One region of the Rossellomorea sp. QJM3NY_18 genome, then DNA from elsewhere that is predicted to be linked to it. Evidence: riboswitches for the same ligand, from Rfam matches in the RefSeq annotation. Region 1 holds a riboswitch; each other region holds the start of a gene.
The links. Region 1 has a riboswitch for cyclic di-GMP ahead of AC0VXY_RS01265 (EAL domain-containing protein). Riboswitches for the same ligand answer to the same signal wherever they lie in the genome.
Positions count from the first base shown of each region.

Region 2: linked by a shared signal. The riboswitch ahead of AC0VXY_RS19655 (hypothetical protein) and the one ahead of AC0VXY_RS01265 (EAL domain-containing protein) in region 1 are both predicted to bind cyclic di-GMP.
Region 3: linked by a shared signal. The riboswitch ahead of AC0VXY_RS21025 (anti-repressor SinI family protein) and the one ahead of AC0VXY_RS01265 (EAL domain-containing protein) in region 1 are both predicted to bind cyclic di-GMP.
Region 4: linked by a shared signal. The riboswitch ahead of AC0VXY_RS20075 (cell wall-binding repeat-containing protein) and the one ahead of AC0VXY_RS01265 (EAL domain-containing protein) in region 1 are both predicted to bind cyclic di-GMP.

Region 1 is NZ_CM149659.1:226,372-229,988, forward strand. It holds gene AC0VXY_RS01260 (DNA-3-methyladenine glycosylase) at 73-657, shown strand; cyclic di-GMP riboswitch class II at 763-843, shown strand; gene AC0VXY_RS01265 (EAL domain-containing protein) at 915-1,625, shown strand; gene AC0VXY_RS01270 (ABC transporter permease subunit) at 1,755-3,617, shown strand, end outside.
Region 2 is NZ_CM149659.1:3,792,962-3,796,578, forward strand. It holds gene AC0VXY_RS19640 (DUF302 domain-containing protein) at 1-38, opposite strand, end outside; gene AC0VXY_RS19645 (redoxin domain-containing protein) at 122-703, opposite strand; gene AC0VXY_RS19650 (hypothetical protein) at 696-1,307, opposite strand; gene AC0VXY_RS19655 (hypothetical protein) at 1,560-1,919, opposite strand; cyclic di-GMP riboswitch class I at 1,924-2,008, opposite strand; gene AC0VXY_RS19660 (murein hydrolase activator EnvC family protein) at 2,190-3,548, opposite strand; gene ftsX (permease-like cell division protein FtsX) at 3,588-3,617, opposite strand, start outside.
Region 3 is NZ_CM149659.1:4,100,978-4,104,594, forward strand. It holds gene AC0VXY_RS21010 (single-stranded DNA-binding protein) at 1-44, opposite strand, end outside; gene AC0VXY_RS21015 (YwpF-like family protein) at 313-753, shown strand; gene AC0VXY_RS21020 (helix-turn-helix domain-containing protein) at 851-1,171, shown strand; gene AC0VXY_RS21025 (anti-repressor SinI family protein) at 1,206-1,343, opposite strand; cyclic di-GMP riboswitch class I at 1,377-1,527, opposite strand; gene AC0VXY_RS21030 (hypothetical protein) at 2,077-2,376, opposite strand; gene fabZ (3-hydroxyacyl-ACP dehydratase FabZ) at 2,544-2,978, opposite strand; gene AC0VXY_RS21040 (DNA-directed RNA polymerase subunit beta) at 3,288-3,563, opposite strand; gene AC0VXY_RS21045 (flagellar hook-basal body protein) at 3,579-3,617, opposite strand, start outside.
Region 4 is NZ_CM149659.1:3,887,836-3,891,452, reverse strand. It holds gene AC0VXY_RS20080 (MupG family TIM beta-alpha barrel fold protein) at 1-556, shown strand, start outside; cyclic di-GMP riboswitch class I at 1,046-1,131, shown strand; gene AC0VXY_RS20075 (cell wall-binding repeat-containing protein) at 1,358-2,824, shown strand; gene AC0VXY_RS20070 (histidine kinase N-terminal domain-containing protein) at 3,002-3,617, shown strand, end outside.

The DNA of each region.
Region 1 (3,617 bases):
GTGGATTCTTGATTTAAATAGGCAGTGGTAGGGTACAAATAGATTAGACAATGTAGATAAGGAAGTGAAATCATGAAAGATACACCTATGCCCCCAACCTTTTACGAGCAGCCGACACTGGAGCTTGCCAAATCACTGTTGGGGTGTGTGTTAGTGAAAGAAACGGAGGAAGGAATCGCTTCAGGTTATATTGTGGAAACAGAAGCATACATGGGGCCGATCGACAGGGCCGCCCACAGTTACGGAAACAGGCGTACAAAGCGGACGGAAGTGATGTTCCATGAAGCTGGCCGAATTTATACATACGTCATGCATACTCACTGCCTGGTCAACGTAGTGAGCGGAGAACGGGAAAAGCCTGAAGCGATCCTCATCAGAGCCGTCGAGCCACTCCATGGACAAGAGCTTATGGAAGCGAGACGACCCGGTCATGTGAAGAAGAATTGGACCAATGGGCCGGGAAAGTTGACGAAGGCACTAGGCATTACCATGGAGGATTATGGGGGGAGCTATTTACAACCGCCGCTCATGATTACAGAGGGGTATCAACCTGAAAACATCTCGGCAGGGAAAAGAATAGGGATTGATAACACGGGGGAAGCCAGGGATTATCCATGGCGGTTCTGGATTAGTGGTAATCCATTTGTATCAAGATAGGTCTTTCTTTATGAATTTTCTAATAATTTCTAGAAAATACACCCCATAAGTACTAGTTATGTGGTATATTTTTCTTATAAGACAAATATCTTTATAAGCTGACCATTCGACTGGGGGCTTTGAACCTAAATGATAGATGGGCGCTTACATTTAGGGGAGCCAGTAGCGCAACCGACCACATGCGAACGCGGATAATGCGTTTTTGTGTGGTTTTTTTGTAGGCAAGACCAAAACTAAAGAGAGAGTATAGGGGTCCTATGAACATCTTTACTATTTTCCAAGACGACTTTATCTACCATGATTTTCAACCATTATATGATATGGGTGAACATCGAACCCTCTATGCTTATGAGGGTCTTTTGCGAAATAAGTATAATGAAAATCCCGAAAGTGTATTTCAATCGGCCATGAAGGCCAATATCTTGTACAAACTGGATACTCTGTCCATTTCAAAAGCCCTTGAACATTTTTCGGGAAACGGGATTGAGGACTGTAAGTTATTTCTCAATATTTATATCACCACGATCTTGCACCCGAGCTTTCACACCTATTTTTCCGATCTTATGGATCGCCACCCTGATATTAAAGGACGGCTCGTGCTTGAAATTAATGAATCCAGTGCAGAAGAGCTTTGGCAGAATCCGTTGTTAAAAGAGTCTTTAAAGGAACTGAAGCAATATGGCGTCTGGTATGCGATAGATGATTTCGGGCAGGGGACATCCTCCATTAAGAAATCCATTGAATATGAACCGGAAATCATCAAGCTTGACCGCTATTTCGCCATGAACCTGGCACAGGATGAAAAGAAACAGCGGTTCCTCTCTTTTTTCAGCCAATTCTACGGAAATGATACATTGATTGTCTTAGAGGGAATCGAAACAAAACAGGATATGCAGGTGGCAAGGGAAATCGGGATAACGATTGGACAGGGCTTTTATTTAGGAAAGCCGAGCCGGTTATTGGCTTAGACCGGGAGAGTGACTCTGACTTAGAGGAGTCACTCTTTTTGTTACCGAATTGTCAGACTTGAAATAAAATTGAAAAAATTTAACATTTCTATTAAACTGAGGAAAAAGAGAATAAAGGGGATTCTATTCATGAAATATCTCAAGTTTCCGATCAGGTTCATCTTTTACTATATTCTCGGTCTAATGGGGATTTTAGCCGTGAGTATTGCTCCCGAAGTATTCAGGGAGAGAGGGTTATATAATGTTGTAGGCTACTTGGAGGAGTTTATCAAGTTCATCTTTGTTTTTATGGATGGGGCCAATTGGAGTTATTCCTATAAGGGGATTACCGTCGATTTCCTCGATATGCTTTGGGGACCATACCTGTATTCTCTGCAAATTATCGGGGGAGCCTTGGGCATAGGGCTTGCTATTGCCTTTATTCTTACCGTCTTGACTGTGTTTTTACCGAGACCGATCACGCGGGCTCTTAAGAAAGCACTAAATCTCTTGGAGACGGTGCCTGATTTAATGTTCGCATTCATGCTTCAACTTATGATTGTTTATGTATTTAAATATTTCGGAGTGGAACTGATGAATTTCACGGAGTTCGGGGAGGAGAAGATCTATCTTGCCCCGATAATTACGCTGTCCATCATTCCGATGATCTCCTTCTTCCGTATCCTCATCTTCATTATGGAAGAAGAGTTGCTGAAGCCTCACATCGAATTTGCCCAGAGTAAGGGGATGTCGAGGGGACGGATCCTCTTTTCACATGTTTTGAAAAATATTTCACCAAGTCTTTTCTATCATGGAAAGCTGATCATATGGGGGATGCTGTCCAGTTTATTCATCATTGAAACCATTTTCAATATGAGGGGAATTACTTATTATATCATTCAAGATTTCAGGCCGATGGTAATTGCCATCTCATTGATTATGATCTACACACCTTTTTTCGTCGTGTATCAAGGTGTCTATCTGTGGATCAATCACGAGAGCAGCCAAGATCATACGAAATATAAACGGGATAAAACAAAGTGGACTGAATGGAAGATATGGGGCTTTCTTTCAACCATCCGCAGGCTGTGGTGGCAGCATATGCATAATGGCAAGTTCGCTGCCGGATTCAGTGTAATATTTGGCTTGATTGCCGTCAGTTTCCTATATTCGGCGTTGAAAGAAGAGCCAATCAAACAAATTCAATTTATGAAAAATGAAGAGGGGCGGATCATCAGTGCCCCTCCTCATAAACCATTTGGGGACATGATCCTCGGATCCGATTTCTTCGGTTACAGTATTCTCGATCAGCTTATTGTAGGGGCAAAGTATACCCTGTTGTTTGCTTTGATTGTCGCTTCACTGCGGGTGATCGGTGGCTTCTATCTTGGTATTGCCTATCATTTTCACTTAAAAGAAAGCAGGAAGAACTGGCTTGACCGGGTGGTGGATTCCATTCATTTTCTCCCTTTAAGTCTTATCGCTTATCTCTTATTAAGACCGGTCCTTTGGGGGCTGCCTGTGTTAGGGTGGGATCACTCGATTTTTGAGAGGCTGGTGTTCGAAGCCGTTGTCTTAACAATCCTTGTACTGCCGTTGACCACTGTGTTAATTGGAAATGAACTGAAACTAATAGGGAAGCAGGATTTTGTCCTGTCAGCAAAGCTCCTCGGGGGGAGCAACAAGCATTTGCTCTGGACGCATCTATTCCCTCACCTGGCACCGCGGATGTTCATCATATGGGGGCAGCAATTCATCCAGACGCTTCTCATCCTCGTCCATCTTGGATTATTTCATCTTTTCCTGGGAGGGACGATCATAACAGGCGGTCTGGTCCCGGATCCTCCGAAATCAGGAACATTTGAATGGTCGGGCCTGATCAGTTCCACGAAGAATTCACTTATGACTGGCAAGTACTGGATTGTCATTGCTCCACTCGTTGCCTTTATGATTGCAATCATCGCCATGCAGCTGATTGTTCAGGGAGTGAAGGAAATCCAGCAAACGAAAGTC
Region 2 (3,617 bases), 740 kb from region 1:
TTCACATTCATTGAAACTTCTTTTGTATAATGGAACATATTGATCCTCCTTTTTGAGTCATGGTTACTTATACCTCTTAGCGTATGTAATGAAACGTCCTGTCAGAGGTCCGTCCCTCCCATTATTCCATCCCTCGGACCATTTCACCCATCATTTCTTCGTTCATGGGGCCGACGATTTTGTGCTGGATGAGGCCGTTTGTATCGATCATGTAAGTGGTCGGGATCGTGAATGCCCGGTACTCGTCACCGACATCCCCTTTTTCATCCATGAGAATAGGGAAAGTGAGTTCATAGCCGTCGACAAACTCCTGGACTGCCTTCTCCCCCTCATCCTGTGAGGTCAAGTTGACGGCAAGGATTTCGACATTTTCTTTTTTCGCGTTTTTTTTGTAATACTGTTCCATATGGGGCATTTCCGCTTTACATGGCGGGCACCAGGTGGCCCAGAAATTCAGGATCACTTTCTTGCCCTTGTAATCGGAGAGCTTGACTTCTTCACCTTCTAACGTGGTCAAGGTAAAGTCCGGTGCACGATCCCCTTTCGTGAGTCCCTGCTTGGCATCAGAAAGATCCATGGATTCCTTGGCCAACTGGGCAGCCTCTTCTCTTGCCTTTTTTTCCTGTTGATCCTGAAACAAATTAACCAGGAAGATTCCGATCAGCAGGGCAACGATTGCCAGAGCAAAATTTCGTTTATTCAATGTTCGTTTTCCACCTTCCGTAGATAAAGATTAGATAAGCCATCACGATGAGATACGTCCAGGTGACAGTGGTGAACACAAATCCTCCAGATATGGAATGGAGCAGCAGCTGAAGAAGGGTGAAGACCACCACTAATTGTATAGCCCACGTATCACGGTCATCTTCTTTTTTCGATAAAAATAAGACCAGTGCACCGTTGAGACAAAACTGGATGACCCCTGCAAGAATATCAGATTCCAGCAAGTGAACGACAAGTTCAAAGAAAACGACCGTACTCATCCAGGCAATGACGAGACGATATACTGTGTCTGCCCTTCTAACAAATATGTATAAAAGCACTGTCAGCAATCCTAACCAATATCCCCACCTGCCCCCATGGAAATAAAGGATCGTAATGGGATGTTCAATAACATTCTGAAAATCAACGACAATGACACTCAGCTTCCAGATGACCAAAAAGTAAAAAACACCATTTGAATACCAGTCGCTTGCCTTTCGATTCCAGAAGTAGAGGAAAAGAAATGTCAGAATGAACGAGGCGATGATCGCTCCCCAAGTAGATGGGAAAGTAAAGGAGCCTATGGTGTACCACCTTTCATCCATTTGTTTCTACACCTTTCATAGAGGTTTCTTCCAACTATTTTGTACTGGTTCATTCGTACGAAATATACCCTATTATGTATTAGTATCTTAAATTTTCATCTTTCAGGCAAGTGATTTACTCATAGTGTATCCCTTACTGTAATGATTACAGACAGCAGGGTGTTGTTTTTCCGCAAAAAAGGATCCTTCTCTGAAGGATCCTTTCATATACGACGTGAAAATGGTGTTCCACCCTGTGAAGGAATCAAAATCTTAAGCTGCTTTCAAGCCTTCAAGGATGAGTATGAAGTATTTGACAGTATCTCCACCTCGTTGATTGATAATGTCGATGTCATGAAGAATTCTTTTGACCTCTTCGGTACCAACACAGTCAATAAACATCTCACTCACTTCTTCCGCAGAGTACTCGCCAATATGAGTATACTTTAATGCTGTGCGATTCCTTCTGCAGAAACTTCTTAATTGTCTTTTTATATCTGCTAACTCCAACATCATCATCCTTCGTACAGATTCAAATCCCACCAACACAAACATTTCCAGAGAAAAAACCCACCAAAAAGGCAGGCTGAATGATACTAGAAAAAAATTAGAGTTAGTATTCATTGCTTCCATTGTTTTCGGTAACCCGGCGATCATTATTTAAAAATAGAAGACCCGTGGTTTTGCGTCCTAATTTTTCAATTAGTTTGCCTTTTTCGAAAAATCACTTGAACATATTTGTCATTATACTAGAAGAATAAGGATATGAAAACAGTCTTTCTCAAACAAGTTGTTGATTTCCTTTTTTCTTATCAAGTAATAGATAGGGTAGTTAGAAGAAAGAGTTCTTTTACCCTCGCTCAAAAAAAATCCCCCTTCAAAATAGAAGAGGGGATTTTAAACTTAAAAGTTGATATATTGACGTGGGTTTACAGCATTTGAATGCGATGCACTCCAAGAACCTCTGTAAAGTTCAAAATGTAAATGCTGTCCGAAAGAAAATCCTGTGTTACCCATGTATCCGATTTGGTCACCTTTGTTAACAGCTTGTCCAGTGCTCACTAGCGAAGAAGACATGTGAGCATACACTGTTGTGAACATTTGACCGTTGATGGAGTGAGTGATGTACACTACATTACCGTAGCTTGAGCTGTAATGGCTCTTAATGACATAACCATCTGCCGCTGCAGAGATTGGAACACTTCCTCGTGCTGCAATGTCTGTACCATAGTGGAAACGTCGCTCTCCGTTTAATGTATCCCAACCAAAGTTAGTTGTAATTGTTCCAGATGCAGGCGCTGTCCATACTCCTGAACTTACAGGGGCACTTGGGGCTGCTGCCGGAGCAGCTGTTGCAGAAGCAGAAGAAGATCCACTGCTACTAGTTGTCGCTTGTTTTTGTGCTGCTGCACGCTTTGCTGCTTCAGCTTCCGCCTGGCGCTTACGCTCGATTTCACGCTTGCGGGCTAATTCTGCCAGACGTGCTTGTTCAGCTTGGATTTCACCTTCAAGCTGGTGCTCCATTTTAGAAAGTTCACTCGATTCTTGTTCAAGGTTTGTTTTTTCTACCTTTAAAGATGCCTGCTGAGCTTCCAGCTGTTTGAATAGCTCTGCCTTTTTAGCTTTTTGGCTATCAAGTTCTTTTTTCAAGGATTCAAGATTCGCTTTGGAAGATTCCAGATCCGAAAGTTCTTTTTCTACTTCCGCCTGCTTTTTCTCTAATTCATCTTGATCACGTTTCTGTTCATCCATGATCTTTTTGTCTGCACTTACAATGGTATTCACTGCTGTTACACGGTTGATAAAGTCTCCGAAGCTGTTTGCTCCAAGAAGTACATCAATATATTTGGCAGATCCGCCTTTTTCCTGAATGGCGCGAGCGCGTTCCTTCAAAAGCTCATTACGCTCTTCAATCTTTTTCTTTAACTCTTCAATATCCGCCTTAAGCTTATTGATTTTTGCTGTTGTATCATCAATTTCTTTTGTTTTTTCTGCAATCTTCGTTTCTGTATCTTTTAATTTCGTACCGATTTCAGCAATCTGTGATTGAATATCTTTTTGTTTGCTGATGTTTTGGTCAATTTCTGATTTTTTCTCATCGATCTTGCCGTTGATGTGCTCTTTTTTAGATGAGATGTCGTCCTGCTGTTTCTTTAAGTCCTCCACGGAGGAGTTAGCGCTAGCAGTGGTTGCTAACGTTGGTAGACTTCCGATTGTTAATGCTGCTGCAATAGATAATGAAATAAAATACTTCTTGTTCAAGCGGCATGCTCCTTTCAGCTTCTATCAACCTATCAAATTTTACACTTTTAAGAACTTACGTACAGACAT
Region 3 (3,617 bases), 430 kb from region 1:
GGATCTTTCGTCAGTCTTCCCACCAGGGTCACTTGGTTGATCACTTGGGTTCATCTCCTCCTTTCTGTTAAGGTGATATCATCTTACTTCTATGTGCAAATCTTGTAAAATCGTGAATTTCCGAAATTCGAGGCAAAAACGGCTTGAATTTCGGAAATTCGCCTAGGGAGATTTTCCTCTTTTTCATTAAAATCATGGTCAAAAACACAAAATTGCATCTTTCGTCATTTTTTTCATTTATAAATGTATTAGGGAAACAAATCCCCCCTGTGATATAATTTGATAAAACCTTTAAATGGGAGATGTTCGTTCATGAAAACCTTTAAAGTGATTTCCCTTCAAGTAGTGGAGAACGAGGAACTGCATGACTTCGAGCTTGTGGACGGTCTGATCATCAATAAAGAAGACGGTCAGAAAACATGGCTTGTCGAAACGTATATGTCGAATGAATACATCGAATTTTTCCAAAAGGCTCAGCAAAGCAAAGAAGACTTGGAAATCCAGGTCGTGATTTCCCATGCAGCCAATGATCCTGCTGCCTTCATGACATCCATCCGTTGTATCAAAGAAATGGATAAACATATCAGCATTATGTTTGAAGGAAAATTGAAGAAACAACGGAATGAATATGCGGAAATACTGCTTGATGACTTGGTCCAGAAAGGGTACTCCGGGGATGAACTTGTTCGTGAGTTCCGTGAGAAGATGGTGTCTAAGCCAAGGATTCCGGCAACGGCAAAACCGAGCATTTAATAATACGAAAATATGTAATTTCTTGTCGAATTATTTATGATATAATTATATTTAATATTGTGACTTCAAACATGAAGTCTTTAGGTAGGTGTCCCTGATGATTGGAGAGAGAGTTAAGAAATACAGACAAGAAAAAAGAATGTCCATGACGGAGCTCGCTGAAAAAGCAGGCGTAGCTAAGTCATATTTGAGTTCAATTGAACGTAACCTTCAACAAAACCCTTCCATTCAGTTTCTGGAGAAAGTTTCAGCGGCTTTAGGAATTCCTATGGATGCTCTATTATACGATCAACCCGAGGATCAAAACATTGATCACGAATGGATGAAGATTGCAGAAGAAGCAATGGATTCTGGAATCACCAAGGAACAGTTCCGGGAGTTCATTGAATTTAATAAATGGAAATTAGGCAATAAATAAAGTCTTGCGAAGAGTTCGCAAGACTTTATTTATATTACATTATTTTATATCCGGCCTTTACTTCCTGGGATTGCTTTTGTAAATACTCCCTGATTTGTTGCTTAGATATTCCTGCTTCCAAGGCTTCTTTCACTAGCTCAACCCATTCTTGGTCCAATTCTCTATTCCCCAAATTGTTTCCCTCCTAAAATACAGTAAACGTATTCCAGGCAATCCAGCCGCCATCGTATTAATATGCGTTTCAAATTCACGTTGATGTCTTTCATATGTAGTCTTCCAGGAAATTGATTTACTATTAATACTTTAGACCTGTGACTTTGCGTCCCCATTTTTCAATGGGTTTGCCTTTTTCTGCCCTCACTCTTCATCGCTTTTCGTTATATCAATAGTACCATCTTTTTTCAAAATTTTTTGTCTATTCAAAGAAAATTTTTACACTTTTTTCCTACAAGTGAATGCTTTATTCGACATTATCCAAGTTTATTACTAAATAAATTGTTGTATTCTTCATAAGCATAAAGATATTTGTCGAAATTCAAAGATATTTTTTGTTCATATTCTTTTCATAAGCTTCTAACTTTTTTCGGAGTGGGATAAAATCACTATGCCTTAAGAAGGGCGTATAAAATGGTGCTTCAGTTAAGTCATGACCGCAAGATGGGCAAATCCAATCACCTGTTTCAGTGCTACTGAATGAAGAGCGAGTACATCGATTGCAAACTTTTTTATACATTTATCCACCTCTCTAATGTTATGATCACTTCGTTCTTATTAATATATTCGTTTTGTTCTTTATAAAGAACTTTATAAATTAACTATAGTCTAATTTCCATAAAAATGAAAGTCTGGATTTTTTATTTTATAAAAAAACAGAGGCAACTCATAGTCGCCTCTGTCTTACCCCATTACTCGTCCTTATTATCCTTATCCTTCATATCAATATCATCTTCTACAGCGTCTTCTTCAGGTGTGTTGTTATCCTTCGCTGCATCTTTGTCGCCTTGCTTGTTCTTGTCTTCTGACTCAGGGTAGTTCTCTTCATTCATGTCCCCGTTGTCGTTCATATCGTTATTCTCATCCATGTTGTCGTTTTCTTCCACTGGTGCTTCGTCTTCCGGAGGAGGCTCCTGGTTGGCGTTACATCCTACAAGAAGGAAAGCGGCAAGTGCAGATCCACCAAGGATCGATAGTAACTTTTTGCTCATGATGTATGACTCCTTTCTATGTTGGTTAATGTAAGACCGTTACGTTGGTCTTTTGTTAGCTTTCCCGGAAAATGAATTAACTTGCATATGGAATCATTTTTTCAAGGTAAAAAAAGCCGGATTTGACGTGAAATGAATCACATCAAACCCGGCCGCATTATACCTGATTACTCTTGCTTATCCCCAAGAGCAAACATCATCTCTAATTCACAAGCAACTTCACCATCAACGGTTGCAACACCTTTTCCTTTACCGATCGGTCCTTTAAAGCGGATCATTTCCACTTCAAGTCGGAGCTGATCACCAGGCTTTACCTGACGCTTGAAACGGCATTTGTCAATGCCCGTGAAGAACGCCAGACGTCCACGGTTATCCTCGACCTTCAGCATCGCCACAGCTCCGACCTGAGCCAGCGCCTCGACAATCAGCACGCCCGGCATCACAGGGTAATCAGGAAAGTGACCATTGAAGAACTCCTCATTCGCCGTCACATTCTTGATCCCGACCGCTTTCTTGCCTTCCTCCACCTCTAAAATCCGATCCACCAGCAAAAACGGATAACGATGGGGAATAATCTCTTTAATCTCATTAATATCAAGCATAAATAATTCCTCCTACCAATATGTATGTACACTTTATTGTACAGAAACTGTGGTTGTAATAGCAACAGGATGGGAGGGACGGACCTCGAAATCCGCCCTAATCCCCCAAGGAAATCCCTTTAAATCAACATTTCCCCTCAAAAAAGGCATCAAATTCGAGGTCCGTCCCTCCCAACTCCAAATTTGCAACGATATCTACGTAAAAAAAGGGACGGACCTCGAATCACAAGCTCCATTCGCAACGAAACCCTTTTATATCAAGGTTCACTGTCGTAAAAGCTAACGATTTCGAGGTCCGTCCCTCAAAAATTATTTCTTCACTACGATATCAATGATATGCTGCCAGGTTTCTGCTTTGAAGACGTCGGCAGCGTTGCCGTTGCCGATGCCAGCGAAGCCGATGACGGCACCGAGGACGAGGCTTCCTGCAAGAAGAAGGATGAACAGAAGGATTCTGAGCCAGATGGGAAGCATGCGAACACGCACCCAGCGTGATGGCTTAGTTTCGTCCTTTTGCTTTGCCTTTTTTTCTGTTTTTACTGATTCTCTTGTCACTTTTTCTTGCAGTAGCTCTTTTTCACTCATAGCATTTAACTCCTTTTAGCGTATCCCATTTACAAGGCCCATCATTTGATCTGC
Region 4 (3,617 bases), 650 kb from region 1:
TGAAAAGAAGCGTGGCCCTCTCCATCTGGGACTTCCCACTTTGGAAGACCACCGAGGTCAAAGTCCTTATGTCAGTGCCGTACAATTGAAACGGTGGGGCGTGTCGGGTGTATTCGTTGGCGACCCGGGCTGTTCTGTGGAACTGCTGGGGAAACTTGTACGCTTTGATCAGGAGGATGTCATCGAGCTCTCGTACAGAGGAAGTGATGGAATCCAAGGGGAGTACCAGCTCAGACCGGATCCGGGCCGGGATGTGTTTCGGTTGTTGGACACAAGGACGGAAAGCGAGATTCCTCCACAACTTACCGAGGAGCGGCCACGGGGTACGATTACACAGGATAATGATCTGTATGGGCGGTATAAGGGTGAAATGCAGATTGTTCGATGTGACTTAGAGAGTAACCCTAAAGTGAATGTTGTGGGTAGAATTTGTACAGAGTACCTGGATGTTATAGAGTTATTTGAGTCAGGTCAAAGGATAGAGATTAAAAGGAACTTCATTTATTGGAGGCCACTGAAAAAGTCCAGCATTTTAGAGATGAAAAATGATGTTTAAAAAACGAGGCTCCAGATTCGCTTCTAAGCGACGATAGACTGGTAGGGAGACATATTTGACCCCCTAAAAAACAGCATTTTTATAAAGTGACTACTTTTTCAGTGGCTTCATTTATTGAAGTTCTTTTTTATTTGAAATAGCGAGAGTACAATCAATCAATTATGGTCATATGCGGCTTCTTCTGTTCGTTATAATAAAAACAATCACCGTCATTGAGAAATTTGTCGATAAGTATTTTCTTTTAAATGATAGATTATTCTGATATTGGTTTTATAATGTAAATATAAGTATATTGATTTATGAAATTTAATTAGTATAAGGGGGGAGTTCCTTGTGCCGAGTTATTACATGAAAGAGATTTGGACACCATTAAAAATATTTGGGATAAAGATTTTTAGATCAGAAGAAAACAGCATCTTTATAAAAGTTTTCCGAAAACCAAGGAAACGTATTTTCTAAACCCGATATTATAAATACTTTTAAAAAAGCGTACGATAAAGGCAAACCCATTGAAAAATGGTGGCGCAGAGCTATAGGGGTTTCCGTCGTTGAGACGATGCCAGCCAGCTACCGTATACGCCGTTTTCCATTCTATCACCACACTGGAATTCTCATATTCCATTTGCATATCTTACCTTCTCCTTCACCATCTCTAGCACTATTTCAAAGCTTGAACCTCACAGCTTTCATTATTTAACCAAAATCATTGATTTGCTTCACTCGTTGGAACCCTCTCACAAAAATTTTCATTTCTGCGTGGCAAAAAGGCCCTACATAATAAATTGAATAGGAGTTGAGGTAATGACGAAAATCTGCACCTGCTTATGTGTGTTTCTACTTATCTTCAGTTTCAGTATCACTCCAATACTTGCTGCTGGTACCTTTGATCGATCATCCATCAAAAAAGAAATTTTCTCTGTTTCAAAAAAACAATCATTCAAGGTACTCGGTGATTCAATCTCTCATGAACTGAAGGAAAAGATGAGAGGTTCTAAGAAAGTAGATGATATGAAATTGATGGGGGATATATATGAGCAGGAACCCAATGATTCCCCTCATCAGGCTGACGCTATACAACTTGACGATATCCTATTTGGAAGCTTTTGGTGGGAAGAAGATTTGGATTTTTATAGCTTAAGTATGGATGAAACTCAAGATACGTATATTTACGGAACCACATTGACGCCACTCAATGACCTTGGATATTTGCTATTCAGTCCGAATGGCGAGCCGATTTATCCGGATGAATTGCTCCAAGAGGGAAGTGAAAAACTACTGATCTATTATTCTTTACCGCCAGGTTCGTATTATCTGGTAGCCACAGATCTAAACATGTTTGGTGAAGACGGAGTATATGGACTCACCGCTTTTACTGGAGAAGAAGCCACAGATAATGTGTATCGGATATACGGGAACGACCGGTACGATACTGCCATTGAAATCTCAAAGGCAGGATGGCCGGACGGTTCAGATACGGTTGTATTAACAAGAGACACCACATTTCCTGACGCCTTGGCAGGTGCCCCCTTTGCTTATCAAGAAGATGCACCGATACTATTAAATCCAAAAGGCAGCTTAAATAATAAGGTGAAAGCACGAATAAAAGAATTAGGGGCAAAGAAAGTGGTCATTTTAGGAGGGGAGGGTGCAATATCCGAGGAAGTTGCCAAGGACCTGAGGAAAAACGGCTTGGATGTACAGCGGATCGGAGGGAAGACAAGATATGAAACGGCAGCTAACATTGCCAAGCAACTGGGTGATTATAAACAAGCAGTCATCGCCTATGGCGGTAACTTCCCGGATGCATTATCCATCGCCCCATATGCTGCATCCAATGGGATTCCGATCCTTTTGAGCCCTAAACAAGAATTAGCGAGTGAAACGAAGGGAGCCCTGAAGTCTGTTACGGATACGATTATTGTGGGTGGGAAAGCAGTCATCTCAGAGCAGGTGGAAAAACAACTTGCTAAAAAGAATCCTTTTCGAATTTCAGGTAAAGACCGTTATGAAACATCGGTCAACATCGCCACTCAGCTTCAAATTCCGAGGGATATCATTACAGTTGCAACAGGAGAAAATTTTGCAGATGCCCTAACAGGATCCGTCCTTGCAGCAAAATACTATGAACCTATTATTCTGGTTCAGAAAAATAAAGTGCCAGCCTCGGTAAGAACATATATTTCAGATAATAGAACCTGGTATTACACTGTACTTGGCGGAGAAGGGGCTATTTCTGAACAAGTGGTGCAAGAGCTAAGCGGTTTGTAATTGAGAAGGACGAATGGTCATCCCCAGGGGCGGGCCTTCGTCTTTTTTTATTTTCAGCAACTGAAACGACCCAACCTGAAGAAAATACCAAATGATTATCATCCTGCCGCTGATTTTCTGTTATGATATTATCAACGAATATTTCGACAATAACCGGAATGAAGGGAATGCCAATCAATGACTAGTGCTTCAACCATGCTGATACAATACCTGGAAGATCATTCAGACGAATTTCTACATAATTGGCGCAAAAGTATCGTCATTTCAGATAATGATATATATAAAGAAGAAGTATTGAACAATGGTGTGAAGATGTTTCAATTAGTGAAGCGTGCGATTGTGAAGCCCCTCACGGAAGAAGAAATCACCACACTTGCCAACAAGACGGCTCTTGAACGGGTCAATGCCAACGTGAATATCAGCGAATTCGTATATAACGTGAATATAGGCAAGAGCATCATCATTAAATGGGTGAGTAATTCTGGAATCGAACTGCGGACATTGCAGCCCTTGATTGAAGATATTAATTCGCTATTTGACCGATTTTCCTATCTAGCTGTCAGAAAATATACGGAAATAAAAGAGCAGCAGCTTCAAGAGAAGGAACTGTATATCGACCAGACCCACAAGGAACGATTGACGATCCTAGGTCAGATGAGTTCAAGCTTCGTTCACGAATTTCGGAACCCCCTGACGTCCATCATCGGTTTCACTAAGCTCCTGCAGAATGGCTACCCTGATCTTCCATACCTGGATATCATGCAGCATGAGCTTGAGCAACTAAATTACCGCA